Regions from separate parts of the Pseudomonas sp. Mb7 genome, predicted to be linked through region 2. Evidence: predicted binding sites of a transcription regulator. Region 2 holds the regulator's gene; each other region holds the start of a gene.

Region 1 (6,406 bases), 710 kb from region 2:
CTAAGTCTGTTGATAGATCTGGTAGATCCGCGCTTCTTGAAAGCCTGCGCAGGATACAGCAGGAAAAATGACAATCAGACTTTTAATTCAAATTAATGCGACAGATGGCCGCAGGGGGGAGCAAAAGCTGTGGTGATTGATCGTTCCCACGCTCTGCGTGGGAACGATCAATGGACGCTCTGCGTCCGCTGTTGGGACGCAGAGCGTCCCGGGCTGCATTCCCACACGGAGCGTGGGAACGAGCAATGGGAGGGATTATTTGCAGACGCTGGCGATGGCTTCTGCCAACAAGGCGAGGCGCGTAGCGTCGATGCCGGCGACGTTCGCCCGGCCCGAGCTGACCATGTACACGCTGTGATGCTCGCGCAGTTGCTTCACTTGCTCCGGCGACAGTCCGGTGTAAGAGAACATCCCGCGTTGTACGCCAATGTGTGCGAAACGCTCGCGCAGGCCATGCGGCTCCAGCGCTTCAACCAGGCCGCTGCGCAACTGCGCGATACGCAAACGCATGGCTTCCACTTCATCGGCCCAACGGGCTTTCAGCTCTGGATCGGCGAGGATGGTCGCGACCACCGCAGCACCATGATCGGGCGGTGTCGACCACAAATTGCGGGCGATGTTGGCCAGTTGGCTGCGGATGTCGATGAGCTTTTCGGCGCTTTTCGCGCAGACGATCAGCGCACCGGTGCGGTCGCGGTACAGACCGAAGTTCTTCGAGCAGGAACTGGTAATCAGCAGCTCAGGCACCTCGGCCGCGAACAACCGGGTCGACCACGCATCCTGTTCCAGACCATCGCCAAAGCCCTGGTAGGCAAAGTCGATCAGCGGCAGCAGATTGCGGCTGCGCACCACATCGAGCACGCGCTGCCAGTCGTCATGGCTCAAGTCAAAACCGGTCGGGTTGTGGCAGCACGCGTGCAGCAGCACCACATCACCGTTTGGCACTTGGTTGAGCACGGCAAGCATGGCATCGACGTCGAGGCGGTTGTCACTGCCCACGTACGGGTAGTGACTGACCTTGACCCCGGCCGTGGCGAAAATGGTTTCGTGGATCGGCCAGGTCGGGTTGCTCAACCACACGCCTTTGCCCGGCAGGCATTGGGCGATGAAGTCGGCGGCCAGGCGCAGGGCGCCAGTGCCGCCCGGGGTCTGGGTGGCGCCGGCACGTTGTGCGGCGATCAGCTTCGAGTCGGCACCGAGCACCAACTGATTGATGACTTTGCCGAACAGCGGGTTGCCGTGGCCACCGATGTAGGTCTTGGTGTCTTGGCTTTCGACCAGCCGCGCTTCGGCGATTTTCACCGCCTCCGGGATTGGCGTCAGGCCCTGAGCGTCCTTGTAGACGCCAACGCCCAGGTCGAATTTGCGCGGGTTGGTGTCCTGCGCATACGCCTCCATCAAACCGAGGATCGGGTCGCCGGGTACCCGGCCGATGGCGTCGAAGTGCATTACTTGCGTCCTTCTGCGGTCTTGGCCACTTCGTCAGTGCGCGCAGCCATGATGAAGTCGTTGCGGTGCAGGCCTTTGATCGAATGGCTCCACCAGGTCACGGTGACTTTGCCCCATTCGGTCAGCAGGCCCGGGTGATGACCTTCTGCCTCGGAGATCTCGCCGACAGCGTTGGTGAACGCCAGGGCGTGCTTGAAATTCTTGAACAGGAAAACTTTCTCCAGCTGCATGATGCTGTCGCGGACTTCGATGTTCCAGTCAGGGATCTGCTTGATCAGGATCGGCAGTTCTTCGTCGCTGACTTGTGGCGCATCGGCGCGGCAGGCTTCGCAGTGGGCTTGGTTCAAAGTGGACATGGTGTATTCCTGAATCGAGTGTGTTTTTTTTATTAAAACGTTTGAGCTGTCAATGCCGTCACGCTAAACCAAAGTGGCGGCGACGGACAGGCTCAATTGTCAGCAAAAGTCGCGGTTCACGCGGCTTTCGGTTTCGGCGGAAACTTCGGTGCGTGCAGACCCAGCTGCATGCCTTGGCGAACCATGGCCATGATGTCTTCATGGGCCACGTCGAACAGACGCTTGAGGTTCGGCAGGACAAAGTACAGCGGTTGCAGGATGTCGATGCGATACGGCGTGCGCATGGCTTCGAGCGGATCGAACGCCTGATGCTCAGGTTCGTCCGACAGCGAATAAACGGTTTCTTTTGGCGAGGACAGGATGCCGCCACCGTAAATGCGTTTGCCTTGCGGGGTGTCGACCAGGCCGAACTCGATGGTCATCCAGTACAGGCGCGCCAGATAAACACGTTCTTCCTTGGTGGCCTGCAAACCGAGTTTGCCGTAGGTGTGGGTGAATTCGGCGAACCACGGGTTGGTCAGCAGCGGGCAGTGACCAAAGATCTCGTGGAAAATGTCCGGCTCTTGCAGATAGTCCAGTTCTTCGCGGGTGCGAATGAACGTCGCCACAGGAAATTGCTTGCTGGCCAGCAATTCAAAAAAGGTCTGGAAGGGGATCAGTGCTGGCACGCGGGCGACCTGCCAACCGGTGGTCTCGCCGAGCACCTTGTTGATCTCGCCCAGTTGCGGAATGCGGTCGTGGGGCAGACCGAGTTTTTCGATACCGTCCAGGTATTCCTGGCAGGCACGCCCTTCGATCACTTTCAACTGGCGAGTGATCAGCGTGTTCCACACCGCATGTTCTTCGGCGGGGTAGTCGATAAAACCTTGCGCATCGGGCTCGCGGGCCACGTATTGCGTCTGCTTCATACTGCTCTCCTGCTAGGGGAATTCGTTCTTGTTATGTCCAGCGATGGATTCAGAATTACCTGAGAGCGAGTTGATGTGCAGCAGGTTGAATGGCCTGCTCGTGGGAAATTTCTCTTTAATTCGTAAAGTTATCGTTACGCTTTGACCGCCGGTGCGCATTTTCGGTGATTTTCAGGTTTGAAAAGCCTAGTGGCTGTCACATAATCTTGACAACTATCTGCGTGCCACTACAGAAAAGTCTGGTGCGGTCCCCCTGTAGTAGTGAGCCTGCTCGCGATAGCGGTGCATCAGTCAGCATCAATATCAACTGACCCAAAGCCATCGCGAGCAGGCTCACTCCTACAGGTTTCTCATCGTTTATTCGGGCGATTTATATGCGCATCAAAGTCCACTGCCAGAACCGCATCGGCATCCTGCGCGACATTCTCAACCTGCTGGTTGCCTACGGGATCAACGTCGCGCGCGGTGAGGTCGGCGGTGAGCATGGCAACGCGATCTATCTGCATTGCCCGAACCTGATCAACATCCAGTTCCAGGCGTTGCGCCCGAAATTCGAGGCGATCGCCGGAGTGTTTGGCGTCAAGCGGGTTGGGCTGATGCCCAGCGAACGACGGCACATGGAGTTGAACGCGTTGCTCGGTGCGCTGGAGTTTCCGGTGCTGTCGATCGACATGGGTGGCTCGATCGTGGCGGCCAACCGTGCGGCGGCGCAGTTGCTCGGCGTGCGGGTCGATGAAGTGCCGGGTATTCCGCTGTCGCGTTACGCCGAAGATTTCGACTTGCCGGAGTTGGTGCGCGCCAACAAATCGCGAATCAACGGCATGCGGGTCAAGGTCAAGGGCGACATCTTTCTGGCCGACATCGCGCCGCTGCAATCGGAGCACGACGACAGCGAGGCCATGGCCGGTGCGGTGTTGACCTTGCATCGCGCTGACCGCGTTGGCGAGCGTATCTATAACGTGCGCAAGCAGGAGCTGCGTGGCTTCGACAGCATCTTCCAGAGCTCGAAAGTGATGGCCGCCGTGGTGCGTGAAGCGCGGCGTATGGCGCCGCTCGACGCTCCGCTATTAATTGAGGGCGAAACCGGTACCGGCAAGGAATTGCTTGCGCGCGCCTGTCACCTCGCCAGTCCGCGTGGGCAGTCGCCGTTGATGGCGCTCAACTGCGCAGGCCTGCCGGAGTCGATGGCCGAGACTGAGTTGTTCGGTTATGGCCCGGGCGCGTTCGAAGGTGCACGCGCTGAAGGCAAGCTCGGGCTGCTGGAATTGACAGCGGGCGGCACGCTGTTTCTTGACGGTGTCGGTGAGATGAGCCCGCGTCTTCAGGTGAAGTTGCTGCGCTTTTTGCAGGACGGTTGCTTCCGCCGGGTCGGCAGTGATGAAGAGGTTTATCTGGATGTGCGGGTCATCTGTGCGACGCAGGTCGACTTGTCGGAGCTGTGCGCGCGCGGCGAGTTTCGTCAGGATTTGTACCACCGCTTGAACGTGCTCTCGCTGCACATCCCGCCGCTGCGTGAATGCCTCGACGGACTGACGCCGCTGGTCGAGCACTTTCTCGATCAGGCCAGTCGGCAGATCGGTTGCTCGCTGCCGAAACTGGCGCCGGCGGCGATGGATCGCCTCAGTCATTACCATTGGCCGGGCAACGTGCGGCAGTTGGAAAACGTTTTGTTCCAGGCAGTTTCGCTGTGCGATGGCGGCACGGTGAAGGCCGAACATATTCGTCTGCCGGATTATGGCGTGCGTCAGCCGCTTGGCGATTTCTCGCTGGAAGGCGGGTTGGACGAGATTGTCGGGCGATTCGAAAAAGCGGTGCTGGAGCGGTTGTATTCCGAGCATCCGAGCAGTCGGCAGTTGGGTAAGCGTTTGGGGGTTTCGCATACCACCATTGCCAACAAGCTGCGTGAATACGAAGTCGGCAAAGAGTCGGGCAGCACGTGATCGTTCCCACGCAGAGCGTGGGAACGATCATTCGAGGGATTGCCGCCAAGCGGCATAACACCGCCGGTTTTTCGACTTCGATACATTTCAAATTTCCCCTCGCCATCCCCCAAGTCCTTTGTTTGCCGGGCCTTTGTGCGCCAGAAAAAAGTTGGTCTGCAAATTGCTTATGGCTCAGCAGTACAGCGGTGGGCGGCAAACGTCCGGCATGCAGAGGAAAGAGTGTGGACAAGTACCTTTATGTGGCAATGACCGGCGCCAGCCAGAACGCACTGGCGCAGAAGGCTCATGCCAACAACCTGGCGAACATCTCCACCAACGGTTTTCAGCGCGACCTGGAGCAGGCGCGTTCGATGCCGGTGTTCGGTGACAGCTTTCCGGCGCGTGCGTTTGCCATGAGCGAACGGCCCGCCACCGACTTCACCCCGGGCTCGCTGGTGCAGACCGGTCGTGACCTCGACGTCGCCGTCACCGGCAATGGCTGGATCGCCGTGCAGAACCCGAACGGCGGCGAAAGCTACGTGCGCACCGGCAGCCTCAACGTCGACGCCCTCGGCGTATTGCGCGCCGGCAACGGTATGCCGGTGATGGGCAATGGCGGTCCGATCGCCGTGCCGCCCGAGCAGCAGATCGAAGTCGGTGAAGACGGCACCATCAGTATTCGAGCGATGGGCGAAGGCCCGCGCGTCATGGCGGAGGTCGACCGGATCAAGCTGGTCAACCCGGACATCAAGAACATGAACAAGGGCCTCGACGGCTCGATCTATACCAAGGACGGCCAGCCTGCGCCGGCCGATGCCAACGTCAAACTGGTGTCGGGTTTCCTGGAGTCGAGCAACGTCAACGCCGTTGAAGAGATGACCTCGGTGCTGGCCTTGGCCAAGCAGTTCGAGTTGCACGTCAAGATGATGAACACCGCCAAAGACGACGACCAGGCCATGGCTCGGGTCTTGCAGATCAGCTAATTATCAGAACGTCGCGCCGAAAAACAGGCGCACGAGGAGAATCGAATGCTTCCGGCTCTATGGGTTGCCAAAACCGGTCTGTCCGCCCAGGACACCAACCTGACCACCATTTCCAACAACCTGGCGAACGTGTCGACCACGGGTTTCAAACGTGATCGTGCCGAATTCCAGGACTTGCTCTACCAGATCAAGCGTCAGCCGGGCGCTCAGTCGACTCAGGACAGCGAACTGCCGTCGGGTCTGCAACTGGGTACCGGTGTGCGCATTGTCGGCACCCAGAAAAACTTCACCGCCGGCAGCCTGCAAACCACCGAGCAGCCGCTGGACATGGCAATCGACGGTCGCGGTTTCTTCCAGATCCTGCAGCCGGACGGCACCACGTCCTACACCCGTGACGGTACCTTCCACCTCGATTCCAACGGCCAGATCGTCAACGCCAGCGGTTTCGCTCTGGAACCTGCCATCGTTATCCCGAACGACGCCCAGACCTTCACTGTTGGCCGTGACGGTACTGTGTCGGTGACCATCGCCGGTAACCCGGCAGCGCAAGTGATTGGCAACCTGCAAACCGCCGACTTCATCAACCCGGCCGGTCTGCAAGCAGTGGGTAACAACCTGTTCCTGGAAACCGCCGCTTCCGGCGCGCCGCAAGTCGGCACTCCGGGTCTGGCCGGTTTCGGTACCACCCTGCAGAACACCCTGGAAACCTCCAACGTCAGCACTGTTGAAGAAATGGTCAACATGATCACCACTCAGCGCGCGTACGAGATGAACTCCAAGGTGATCTC
Region 2 (6,406 bases):
CGCGCAGACCGACCGCCTGCAATTTGAGCAGGACGATGTCGCGGATCATTTCTTCCGGCAAATCGGTATGAACACGCAGGGGGAAAGCCACGTTCTCGAAAACATCGAGATCGGTGAACAGCGCGCCGCTTTGAAACAGCACACCCATGTGCTTTCGCGCATCGAACAGATCACTGCGCGAAAGCGCAGGCAGATTCTGGCCGTTGACCCAGACTTCGCCGCTGGCAGGGCGCAGTTGTGCCCCCATCAATCGCAGCAGCGTGGTCTTGCCACACCCGGAAGGTCCCATGATGCCGGTGACCTTGCCGCGCGGTATGCGAATATCGACGTTATTGAAAATGCTGCGCGCACCGCGCTTGAAGGAGACTCCCTTCAGCTCGACCGCGTAGGCGTTATCGGCACTCATCTAAACTCCTTGCGATGCAGCCTCTCACTCGGACGCCTGTCTTTACTTAAAAAGTACGTACATCCCGGGCAGGCCGAACTGGCGGCGAACTATATCACTGCAAAGGCTACGCGCCCAAGGCTTGTACCAGCCTGCGTTCGGCGATATGACAGGTGCGCAGGCTCTTTTCCCGGGTTTTGGTAACGAGTAATGACAAAGCACGACGAACTTGCGTGAGGCTTTGCAACATAACCGCTATAATCGCCGCCTTTTCATCGGGCTATACGATTTCTGACATGAGCCAATCCAGCGACCTGATTCAATCGGCACAACGCACCATCCAACTCGAAGTGGAAGCCGTACAAGGCTTGTTGCCCCATATCGACGCCGATTTCGTACGCGCTTGCGAGATGATTCTGGCCAGTAAAGGCCGTGTAGTCGTGGTCGGCATGGGCAAGTCCGGGCACATCGGCAACAAGATTGCCGCCACCCTGGCCAGCACCGGCACCCCAGCCTTTTTTGTCCACCCGGCCGAAGCCAGTCATGGCGACATGGGCATGATCACTCGTGACGATGTGATTCTGGCCCTGTCGAACTCCGGCTCGACCAATGAAATCGTAACCCTGCTGCCGTTGATCAAACGTCTGGGCATCCAGTTGATCAGCGTCACCGGCAACCCGCAATCGCCGCTGGCCAAGGCTGCCGAGGTCAATCTCAATGTTCATGTCGAGCATGAAGCCTGCCCGCTGAACCTGGCACCGACCTCGTCGACGACCGCAGCACTGGTCATGGGCGATGCACTGGCCGTGGCACTGCTGGAAGCACGCGGCTTCACCGCCGAAGATTTCGCTTTCTCGCACCCGGGTGGCGCCCTCGGCCGTCGCCTGCTGCTGAAAGTGGAAAACGTCATGCACGCCGGACAAGAGTTGCCGCAAGTCCAACGCGGCACGCTGCTCAAAGACGCATTGATGGAAATGACTCGTAAAGGTCTGGGCATGACCGTCATCCTTGAAACCGACGGCAAACTCGCCGGGATCTTCACCGACGGCGACTTGCGCCGCACGCTGGATCGCAGCATCGACATCCGCAGCGCCACCATCGACCAGGTAATGACGGCCCACGGCAAGACTGCCCGCCCGGAAATGCTGGCCGCCGAAGCCCTGAAAATCATGGAAGATCACCGAATCAACGCATTGGTAGTCGTAGACGAGGAAGATCGCCCGGTCGGCGCCTTCAACCTCTCCGATCTGCTGCGCGCAGGAGTCATGTAATGAGCAACGATCTGCTGCAACGCGGCAAAGCGATCAAACTGGCGGTTTTCGACGTCGACGGCGTCCTCACCGACGGTCGCCTGTACTTCCTTGAAGACGGCAGCGAGTTCAAGACCTTCAACACCCTCGACGGTCAAGGCATCAAAATGCTGATGAACGCCGGCGTGCAGACCGCTATCATCAGCGGCCGCAAGACACCCGTCGTTGAACGTCGAGCGAAAAACCTGGGGATTCCCCACCTGTTTCAGGGCCGTGAAGACAAACTGGTCGTGCTCGACGGCCTGCTTGCGCAACTGGGCCTAAGCTATGAAGAAGTCGCCTACCTCGGTGACGATCTGCCCGACCTTCCGGTGATTCGCCGTGTTGGTCTGGGCATGGCCGTAGCCAACGCCGCCGATTTCGTCCGCGAACACGCCCATGGCGTAACCCGGGCCCGTGGTGGCGAAGGCGCCGCCCGCGAATTCTGCGAATTGATCCTGCGCGCCCAGGGCCGCCTCGATGCGGCCAACGCCGCGTACCTGTGAGCCAAACCATGTTCAGCAAAAAATTTCGTAACTTCCTGCTGTTTGGCTGCATCGCTGCGATTTTCGCAGCGGTCGGCTATTGGAATATCAGCCCGGAACGCTTTCTCGACAAACCACCGGTCACCTCGGTTGAAACGCCTATCGACTGGTATGCAACCAACACGCATACCCTGCAATACCTGCCGGATGGCAAGGTGCAGTATGAAATGACGTCCGAAAAAGCCGAGCACGTTAAGGCAACCGACGTCACGCTCGTGACCAAACCCGACCTGAACATGTATCGCGGAACAGAATTCCCGTGGCACGTGACCAGTGAGCGCGGTGAAGTGAACTCAGGCGGCACCGAAGTCGAACTGATCGATTCGGTACGCGTTGCGCGCACCGATGAAAAGAAGCGTGACATCCTGATCACTTCCACTCGCATGACCGTGTTCCCGCAGCAGGAATATGCGCAGACCGAGCAACCCGTTAGAATCGACGGCGCTGGCGGTGTATCGACTGGCGTTGGAATGAAAGCGTACCTGAAGGAAAGCAGGATACACCTGCTATCGAACGTAAGAGGACAGTATGAGGCTCGTTAAAACCCTCCCTATTTTGCTCAGTCTGGGCGCAGCACTGGGAAGCGTGAGCGCCTGGGCTCTGCCGAACGATCAGCAGCAACCTATCCGCATTCAGGCCGACGACGCCCAACTGGACGACAAGAACGGCATCGCCACCTATAAAGGTGATGTGATCATCACCCAAGGTTCGATGATCGTTAAAGGCAACACCGTCACCATGACTCGCGCCCCGAATGGAGATATCGACGTAGTGACCTCCGTGGGCAACCTGGCTTATTTCGAGCAGCTGCAAACCCAGGGCGACACCAAACCGGTTCAAGGCTACGGCGTGACGATTCAATACCACGCCCAGCAAAACCGCGTCGTGCTGATCGATAAGGCCAAGGTCGTCGACAAAGACGGCAACGTCACTCAGGGCGAGAAAATCGTCTACGACACCGTGAAGAAACTGGCCAGCGCTGGTCGTGCTACCGGCAGCAAGGTCACCGAGGCGCGTCCGCGCATCGACATGGTGATCCAGCCGAAGAAGAAAACCGACGAGAAAACCCAGTAATGGCAACTCTGAAAGCTCAGCACCTGGCCAAGGCCTATAAAAGCCGCCAGGTCGTGCGTGACGTCAGCCTGTCGATCGACAGCGGCCAGATCGTCGGCCTGCTCGGCCCGAACGGCGCCGGCAAGACCACGTGTTTCTACATGATCGTCGGCCTGGTACAGGCCGATCAGGGTCGCGTGCTGATCGACGATCTGGACGTCAGCCACCAGCCGATGCACGGTCGCGCCAAGGCCGGTATTGGCTATCTGCCGCAAGAGGCGTCGATCTTCCGCAAACTGTCGGTGGCCGACAACATCATGGCCATCCTCGAGACCCGTCAGGAGCTCGACAAGGCCGGCCGTCGCAAGGAGCTGGAAAGCCTGCTGCAGGAATTCCACATCAGCCACATCCGCGACAACCTTGGCATGAGCCTGTCCGGTGGTGAACGTCGCCGGGTGGAAATCGCTCGTGCATTGGCAACGGCACCGAAATTCATCCTGCTCGACGAACCGTTCGCCGGTGTCGATCCGATCTCGGTCGGCGATATCAAGCAGATCATCCACCACCTCAAGGCCAAGGGCATCGGTGTATTGATCACCGACCACAACGTCCGTGAGACGCTGGACATCTGCGAAACCGCTTACATCGTCAACGATGGTCAACTGATCGCCGAAGGCGATGCAGAAACCATCCTGGCCAACGATCTGGTCAAGGAAGTGTATCTGGGCCACGAGTTCCGCTTGTAAGCGTAACAGTGCCCGGTGCGCCGCCCGGGCGCTGTATCGATTCAAGCAGGAATTAATACGCTTTAATTGTTACAGCGCTCTAGGCAAACACTTCAGTTTCAGGCATATAATTTGCTTAAGTTTGGCGCCCCGGCGCCCTGTAGTGGATGGCGCATAGCGCCGGCGAATAAGGTGTTAAGCCCCTGCCATGAAACCATCGCTAGTCTTGAGAATGGGCCAGCAGCTGACGATGACACCGCAGCTGCAACAGGCCATCCGCCTGCTCCAATTGTCGACCCTGGATCTGCAACAGGAAATCCAGGAGGCTCTGGAATCCAATCCGATGCTCGAACGCCAGGAAGAAGGCGACGACTTCGACAATTCCGATCCCATGGCCGACAACGCCGAACAGAAGCCCAACACCGAGATCCAGGAACCCTCGTATCAGGAAACCGCGCCCACGGTGGACAACCTGGAGGAAGGTGACTGGAGCGAGCGTATCCCCAACGAACTTCCGGTCGACACCGCCTGGGAAGACGTCTACCAGACCAGCGCCAGCAGCCTGCCCAGCAGCGATGACGACGAATGGGACTTCACCACCCGCACGTCCGCCGGCGAGAGCCTGCAAAGCCACCTGCTGTGGCAACTGAACCTGGCACCGATGTCCGACACCGATCGCCTGATCGCCGTGACCCTGATCGATTGCATCAACAATCAGGGCTACCTGGACGAAACCCTCGAGGAAATCCTCGAGGCGTTCGATCCGGAACTCGACATCGAACTCGATGAAATCGAAGCCGTCCTGCACCGCATCCAGCAATTCGAACCGGCCGGTATCGGCGCGCGCAACCTTGGCGAATGCCTGCTGCTGCAATTGCGTCAGCTACCCGCCAAGACGCCGTGGCTGGCGGAAGCGAAACGTCTGGTCAGCGATTACATCGACCTGCTCGGCAGTCGCGACTACAGCCAGTTGATGCGCCGCATGAAGCTCAAGGAAGACGAGCTGCGCCAGGTCATCGAACTGGTGCAAAGCCTCAATCCGCGCCCTGGCTCGCAAATCGAATCCACTGAAGCCGAATACGTTGTCCCTGACGTCATCGTGCGCAAGGACAACGAGCGCTGGCTGGTCGAGCTGAATCAGGAATCGGTACCGCGCCTGCGCGTCAACGCCCAGTACGCCGGTTTCGTCCGTCGCGCCGACACCAGCGCCGACAACACCTTCATGCGCAATCAGTTGCAGGAAGCCCGCTGGTTCATCAAGAGCCTGCAGAGCCGCAACGAAACCCTGATGAAAGTAGCTACCCAGATCGTCGAGCATCAACGCGGTTTTCTGGAGTACGGCGACGAAGCCATGAAGCCGTTGGTTCTGCACGACATCGCTGAAGCGGTCGGCATGCACGAATCGACCATTTCCCGGGTGACCACACAGAAATTCATGCATACCCCGCGCGGTATTTATGAACTGAAATACTTTTTCTCAAGCCACGTCAGCACCTCCGAAGGCGGCGAATGCTCGTCCACGGCGATCCGCGCGATCATCAAAAAACTGGTTGCCGCGGAAAATCAGAAAAAGCCGTTGAGTGACAGCAAGATCGCTGGTTTACTGGAGGCACAAGGCATTCAGGTGGCTCGCCGCACCGTCGCCAAGTACCGCGAATCCCTCGGGATCGCGCCTTCGAGCGAACGCAAGCGGTTGATGTAAGCCACGTTACAGCGTTCCAGTGGCAGGCTATCCGGCCTGCCGCTTTATGCACTGGCAACGAAGGAGAAGCTGTATGCAAGTCAACATCAGTGGACACCAACTGGAAGTGACCCAACCTCTGCGTTCCTACATCGAGGAAAAACTCCAACGACTGGAGCGCCATTTCGACAAGATCACCAACGTGCAAGTCACGATGTGCGTCGAAAAGCTGAAGCAGAAAATCGAAGCCACCTTGCATATACCCGGCAGCGAAGTGGTCGCCAACGCGGAACATACCGATATGTACGCGGCGATCGACGCCTTGACCGACAAGCTGGATAAACAACTCAAAAAGCATAAGGAAAAGACCCAGAGCCTGCTCCAGGGCGCTACCGGTCGATAACCCCCCACCCCATGATCCGACTTGAAAGTATCCTGACCCCCGGCCGTTCCCTCGTGAACGTGCCGGGCGGCAGTAAAAAGAAAGCCCTCGAACAAATTGCCAACCTGATCGCCCGCGAAGTGGCGGATCTGGAGATGCAAGATGTCTTCGAGGCGTTGATTGCCCGTGAAAAACTCGGTTCCACCGGTTTTGGTAACGGCATCGCCATTCCCCATTGCCGCCTCAAGGGTTGCACTGCACCGATCAGTGCGCTGATGCACCTTGATGCTCCGATTGATTTCGACGCCATTGACGGCGCACCGGTTGACCTGCTGTTTGTTTTGCT
Region 3 (6,406 bases), 650 kb from region 2:
ATATCGAATGCCATAACCGTGGCCGGCGATGCCGAGGGTCGACATGCTTTCCATGAAGCACGCGGCCAGACGACCGAGGCCGCCGTTACCGAGCGCTGCATCAGGTTCCAGCAAACGGATACGCTCCAGGTCGACACCGAGTTCAGTCAGCGCTTCACGGGCGACGTCGAGCAAGCCGAGATTGCTCAGGCTGTCGTAGAGCAAGCGGCCGATGAGGAATTCCAGCGAGAGGTAATACACCCGTTTCTGACCTTTGCGGTAGATCTGCCGGGTGTGGTCCATCCAGTGCTCGACCATATGATCACGCGCAGCCAAAGCGATGGCTTCGAACCAGTCATGGTCGAAGGCGTGGTCGGGGTCTTTGCCCACCGCGTAGGTGAGCTTGGTCAGGACGGCGTCGCGGAATGCGGCCACCTCTGCTTCGCGAACTAGTGGTTCTTGAGTCATCAATAGGACCTCGAGCGAGCGGGAATTGTCTGAGCCTAGACGGTCTGACCGACGGTCGCGGCGCTGGTTCGGCAGTTTTTCCTGAGACGGTGCGATGGCCCGGCATTACCCTGGCGGATGGGCTAATGAATGCAGGGGCCGTGCCGAATTTTCCGGCAAAGTGCCTGCATGGAGAAAAAATCTGGCGAAAGGTTGTTCAAAAATCCACCAGTCCCGGTATGATCGCGCGCCCTGATGCACACACGCCTGGTAACTCCCGATGATGAAGCCCAACCTGATTGCCGCCGCCGAGATCGATCGTCTCGATACGTGGGCGAAATATTCGGCCCCGATGTGCGGCTCCTGCATGTCCAGCTGCTGCACGCTGCCGGTCGAAGTAAAGATCAAGGATCTGGTGCGCATTGGCGTGGTCGACGAATTCGAACTGGGCGACCCGCCGAAGAACATCGCCAAGCGTTTACAAAAGGAAGGCCTGGTCGAGCGCTTCAATCAGAAGTCGGGGATCTTCACCCTGCAGCGCATGAGCAACAACGATTGCTACTACCTGGATCGTAAGAGCCGCTTGTGCACCATTTATGACAAGCGCCCGGACACGTGCCGCAATCACCCGAAGATCGGACCGCGTCCTGGGTATTGCGCTTATAAGCCGAAGGAAGTTGAGCGCGTGCAGAATTTCCGCGCGATCGAGAAGTTCTAAAAGCTGACCCTCATCGGAACGCCGCCCGCCCAGCCCTCTCCCGGAGGGAGAGGGAGCCGACCGAGGTGTCTTGCGACTGACATCGACCTGAAAAATATAGTCGATTGTAGATTCGGTACAGCCCCACCAAATCGATTATGGATTCAGCAGAATTCTTTCAAGTCGATGCATCTCATGAATATCCCCCATTCGGTCCCCTCTCCCTCTGGGAGAGGGCTAGGGTGAGGGGCTCTTGATCTTCAAGACCCAACCTGCGTTTCCCCCAGACAAACAAAAACGCCCCCGGTCTCGCGACCGGGGGCGTTTTTTTAAGCTCGGGCTAAATTACGCCTTGGCTTTCTTGGCAGCGCGGGTACGCTCGCTTTCGTCCAGGATCTTCTTGCGAAGACGGATGGACTTAGGAGTAACTTCGCACAGCTCGTCTTCCTGGATGTATTCCAGAGCCTGTTCCAGAGTGAAGCGAACAGGTGGTACCAGAGCGATGGTTTCGTCTTTACCCGAAGCACGCATGTTGTCGAGCTTCTTGCCTTTGGTCGGGTTTACACCCAGGTCGTTGTCGCGGCTGTTCTGACCAACGATTTGACCGTTGTAGATCTCCTGGCCGTGTTCTACGAACAGCTTGCCACGAGCCTGCAGGGTTTCCAGCGAGTAGGTCAGTGCCTTGCCGGTTTCAACCGAAACCAGAACGCCGTTCTGACGGCCGGACATGTGGCCCGACTTGACGGTGTCGTAGCGATCGAAGATCGAGGTCAGGATGCCAGCACCGTTGGTCAGGGTCAGGAACTGGTTACGGAAACCGATCAGACCGCGAGCAGGGATGTTGTATTCCAGACGAACACGGCCCTTGCCATCAGGAACCATGTTGCTCAGGTCGCCTTTACGCAGACCCATCTCTTCCATGACCTTGCCCTGAGCTTCTTCAGGGATGTCGATGGTCACGTTTTCGAACGGTTCTTGTTTAACGCCGTTCACTTCACGAATGATTACTTCAGGACGGCCCAGGGCCAGTTCGAAGCCTTCGCGACGCATGGTTTCGATCAGTACCGAGAGGTGCAGCTCACCACGGCCGGAAACCTTGAACTTGTCAGCGGTATCGCCTTCTTCAACGCGCAGTGCAACGTTGTACAGCAGCTCTTTGTCCAGACGGTCCTTGATGTTGCGGGACGTCACGAACTTGCCTTCTTTACCGCAGAATGGCGAGTCGTTTACCTGGAAGGTCATCGAAACGGTTGGCTCGTCAACGGTCAGAGGCTTCATCGCCTCGACAGTGTCCGGGTGGCACAGGGTGTCGGAGATGAACAGCGAGTCCATGCCGCTGATGCAAACGATATCGCCTGCTGCAGCTTCTTCAACGTCAACGCGGTGCAGACCGTGGTGACCCATCAGTTTCAGGATACGGCCGTTGCGACGCTTGCCGTCGGCACCGATCGCCACAACCGGGGTGTTCGGCTTGACGCGGCCACGAGCGATACGGCCAACGCCGATAACACCCAGGAAGCTGTTGTAGTCCAGAGCGGAGATCTGCATCTGGAACGCGCCGTCACGGTCAACGGCCGGAGGCGGAACGTGGTCGACTACCGCTTGGTACAGCGGGGTCATGTCTTCAGCCATGGCGGTGTGATCCAGACCGGCAATGCCGTTCAGGGCCGAAGCGTAAACAACCTGGAAGTCCAGTTGTTCTTCGGTCGCACCGAGGTTGTCGAACAGGTCGAAGATCTGGTCCAGAACCCAGTCCGGACGTGCGCCTGGACGGTCAACCTTGTTGATCACCACGATTGGACGCAGGCCGGCTTCGAAAGCCTTCTTGGTCACGAAACGGGTTTGCGGCATAGGGCCGTCTTGAGCGTCAACCAGCAGCAGAACGGAGTCAACCATCGACATTACACGTTCAACTTCGCCGCCGAAGTCGGCGTGGCCCGGGGTGTCCACGATGTTGATGTGGTAGCCGTTCCAGTTGATGGCGGTGTTTTTCGCCAGAATGGTAATACCGCGCTCTTTTTCCTGGTCGTTGGAGTCCATCACGCGCTCGTCGTTGAGCTCGTTGCGCTCCAGGGTGCCGGATTGACGCAGGAGTTTGTCTACCAGGGTGGTTTTACCATGGTCAACGTGGGCAATGATGGCGATGTTGCGTAGATTTTCGATCACTTGTGTATCTCGATCAGAGGATTCGGTTTGCTGACAAGTCTTGGCAGCGATTAGCAGTAGTGTCCGGCATGGCCGTTACAGCTTGACGGCGGTGTCGGGGGGCCGGTGACGCAGGCCACAGGCAAACAGCCCCGGGCACTTAGCTCGGTCGATAAACGCGCACATTGGCATGCCCCTCACTGAGCAAATGGTGAGCATGCAGGCGACTCATCACGCCTTTGTCGCAATACAGCAGGTACTGGCGAGTCGGATCCAGCTCCTTGAAACGAGCGTTCACTGCGTAGAACGGCATCGTCTGTACTTCTACGCCAGCGAGTTCCAGCGGCTCATCCTCGGCGGCATCCGGGTGACGGATGTCGATCACGATCTGACCGGCCAGTGCTTCGCTGACTTCTTCAATCTGTACGTCCTGGCCCAATTCGTCGATCACCCGATCGATCGGCACCAGTTTGGCGTTTTCGAGCGCACGCTCGAGCACCGCCATGTCGAATTCTTTCTCTTCGTGCTCAACGCGACCGCGTTTGGCGGCCGTCTTCGGATTGACCGAAATGACCCCACAGTACTCCGGCATGTGCCGGGCGAAATCGGCGGTGCCAATCTCGTTGGCCGTGTCGATGATGTCCTGTTTGTGCGCCACGATCAGCGGACGCAGGACCAGTTTGTCGGTCACGCAGTCGATCACCGACAGATTCGGCAGGGTCTGGCTCGACACCTGGGAGATCGCCTCGCCGGTAACCAGCGCTTCGATGTGCAGGCGATCGGCGATGTTGGAAGCCGCGCGCAACATCATACGCTTCAATACGACGCCCATATGACTGTTATCGACTTTGCCGAGAATTTCGCCCAACACTTCTTCGAACGGAACACTGACAAATAGCACGCGTTGCGAGCTGCCGTACTTCTTCCAGATGAAATGCGCGACTTCCATCACGCCCAATTCATGGGCACGACCGCCCAGATTGAAGAAGCAGAAGTGCGTCATCAGGCCGCGACGAATGATCTGGTACGCCGCAACGGTTGAGTCAAAGCCGCCGGACATCAATACCAGCGTCTGCTCCAACGCACCGAGCGGGTAACCGCCGATGCCGTTGTGCTGGCTGTGGATAACAAATAACCGTTTGTCGCGAACTTCGATGCGGACTTCGATTTCCGGCGCTTTCAGGTCAATACCGGCAGCACCACACTCACGGCGCAGCTTGCTGCCGACGTATTTTTCGACGTCCATCGAGCTGAAGGTGTGCTTGCCCGCGCGCTTGCAGCGCACCGAAAAAATCTTCCCGGCCAGTGCATCGCCATAGTGCTGTTTGCACTTCTCGGTGATGTCGTCGAAGTCGCCCAGCGGGTACTCGTCGATCTGCAGAAAGTGCGCGATGCCCGGCATGCAGGTCAGGCGCTCACCCATCTCTTTCAAGGCTTTGGGGTCGGTAACGCGGGTTTCCAACTCGAGATTGTCCCACACACCGTTCACCACCACGGCCGGGTCCAGGTCACGGAGCACGGTGCGGATGTTCTTGGCCAACTGGCGGATGAACTTCGTCCGGACAGGTCGGCTTTTGATGGTGATCTCGGGGAAGACTTTTACGATTAGTTTCATGAAAACAGCGCGCGAACGGCCAGCCGAAAAAGGGGGGCGCGGATTATAGCGGAAATTGCTCAAGGTTTAACCAGTTAATGTGCAGAAGGTTTTGCACGCACCAAAACAGGTCATTTCTGACTTAAGACGCTACATTAGAGGGCGAGATTTTCCGCAATCAGGTGCTTTGCACCTTTATAAGCGTGAATTTGGGGCAAAAAACCCATGCTGGGGCACTGGCATGCAATTTGCTCCCTTGTGAGGCAGGTTGCCTTGGCAGAGTATTCGCGCCGGCATCACCCAAATTCAAGGGCATCCACTACCAAGCCCGAAGCCACCCGGAGGACATATGTCGAAGACGGTTCAACTCATCAAAGATCATGACGTCAAGTGGATTGATCTGCGCTTCACGGACACCAAAGGCACTCAGCACCACGTGACCATGCCGGCTCGCGATGCGCTGGATGAAGACTTCTTCGAAGTCGGCAAGATGTTCGACGGTTCCTCCATTGCTGGCTGGAAAGGCATCGAAGCCTCCGACATGATCCTGATGCCGGTTGACGAAACTGCCGTTCTCGACCCGTTCACCGAAGACGCCACCCTGATCCTGGTGTGCGACATCATCGAACCTTCGAGCATGCAAGGCTACGACCGCGACCCACGTGCGATCGCCAAGCGTGCCGAAGAACACCTGAAAGCCACCGGTATCGGTGACACCGTGTTCGCTGGTCCAGAGCCAGAATTCTTCATCTTTGACTCGGTGAAATTCAAGTCGGACATCTCCGGCTCGATGTTCAAGATCTACTCCGAGCAAGGTTCGTGGATGTCCGACCAGGACATCGAAGGTGGCAACAAAGGTCACCGTCCAGGCGTCAAAGGCGGCTACTTCCCGGTTCCGCCGTTCGACCACGACCACGAAATCCGTACCTCCATGTGCAACGCACTGGAAGAAATGGGCCTGACCGTCGAAGTTCACCACCACGAAGTGGCAACTGCCGGCCAGAACGAAATCGGCGTCAAGTTCAACACCCTGGTGAAGAAAGCCGACGAAACCCAAACCCTGAAGTACGTTGTGCACAACGTTGCTGATGCATACGGCCGCACCGCGACCTTCATGCCGAAGCCACTGTACGGCGACAACGGTTCGGGCATGCACGTACACATGTCGATCTGGAAAGACGGCAAGAACACCTTCGCCGGTGAAGGCTATGCCGGCCTGTCCGATACCGCTCTGTACTTCATCGGCGGCATTATCAAACACGGTAAGGCCCTGAACGGCTTCACCAACCCGGCGACCAACTCCTACAAGCGTCTGGTACCAGGCTTCGAAGCTCCGGTAATGCTGGCCTACTCGGCTCGCAACCGTTCCGCTTCGATCCGTATTCCTTACGTGTCGAGCCCGAAAGCCCGCCGTATCGAAGCACGCTTCCCGGATCCGGCTGCCAACCCGTACCTGGCCTTCGCAGCTCTGCTGATGGCCGGTCTGGACGGTATCCAGAACAAGATCCACCCAGGCGACGCAGCTGACAAAAACCTGTACGACC

The links. Region 2 encodes sigma-54, which starts transcription at its own class of promoters, with help from an activator protein. Its sites were predicted from a motif close to ANTGGCATNNANNTTGCTNT; they were not measured.
Region 1: ACOYXH_RS04225 (flagellar basal body rod protein FlgF) is a predicted target of sigma-54. The motif match lies at 4,804-4,823, and genes of this name have one in related genera.
Region 3: glnA (type I glutamate--ammonia ligase) is a predicted target of sigma-54. The motif match lies at 5,098-5,117, and genes of this name have one in related genera.

The regions. Positions count from the first base shown of each region.
Region 1 is NZ_CP186501.1:919,401-925,806, forward strand. It holds gene ACOYXH_RS04205 (amino acid aminotransferase) at 256-1,449, opposite strand; gene ACOYXH_RS04210 (4a-hydroxytetrahydrobiopterin dehydratase) at 1,449-1,805, opposite strand; gene phhA (phenylalanine 4-monooxygenase) at 1,922-2,713, opposite strand; gene ACOYXH_RS04220 (sigma-54-dependent transcriptional regulator) at 3,088-4,653, shown strand; gene ACOYXH_RS04225 (flagellar basal body rod protein FlgF) at 4,878-5,618, shown strand; gene flgG (flagellar basal-body rod protein FlgG) at 5,664-6,406, shown strand, end outside.
Region 2 is NZ_CP186501.1:212,298-218,703, reverse strand. It holds gene ACOYXH_RS00925 (ATP-binding cassette domain-containing protein) at 1-406, opposite strand, end outside; gene ACOYXH_RS00920 (KpsF/GutQ family sugar-phosphate isomerase) at 682-1,656, shown strand; gene ACOYXH_RS00915 (KdsC family phosphatase) at 1,656-2,180, shown strand; gene lptC (LPS export ABC transporter periplasmic protein LptC) at 2,189-2,761, shown strand; gene lptA (lipopolysaccharide transport periplasmic protein LptA) at 2,748-3,293, shown strand; gene lptB (LPS export ABC transporter ATP-binding protein) at 3,293-4,018, shown strand; gene ACOYXH_RS00895 (RNA polymerase factor sigma-54) at 4,206-5,699, shown strand; gene hpf (ribosome hibernation-promoting factor, HPF/YfiA family) at 5,773-6,081, shown strand; gene ptsN (PTS IIA-like nitrogen regulatory protein PtsN) at 6,093-6,406, shown strand, end outside.
Region 3 is NZ_CP186501.1:6,052,345-6,058,750, reverse strand. It holds gene ACOYXH_RS27470 (glycogen/starch/alpha-glucan phosphorylase) at 1-447, opposite strand, end outside; gene ACOYXH_RS27465 (YkgJ family cysteine cluster protein) at 707-1,144, shown strand; gene typA (translational GTPase TypA) at 1,469-3,289, opposite strand; gene thiI (tRNA uracil 4-sulfurtransferase ThiI) at 3,429-4,883, opposite strand; gene glnA (type I glutamate--ammonia ligase) at 5,212-6,406, shown strand, end outside.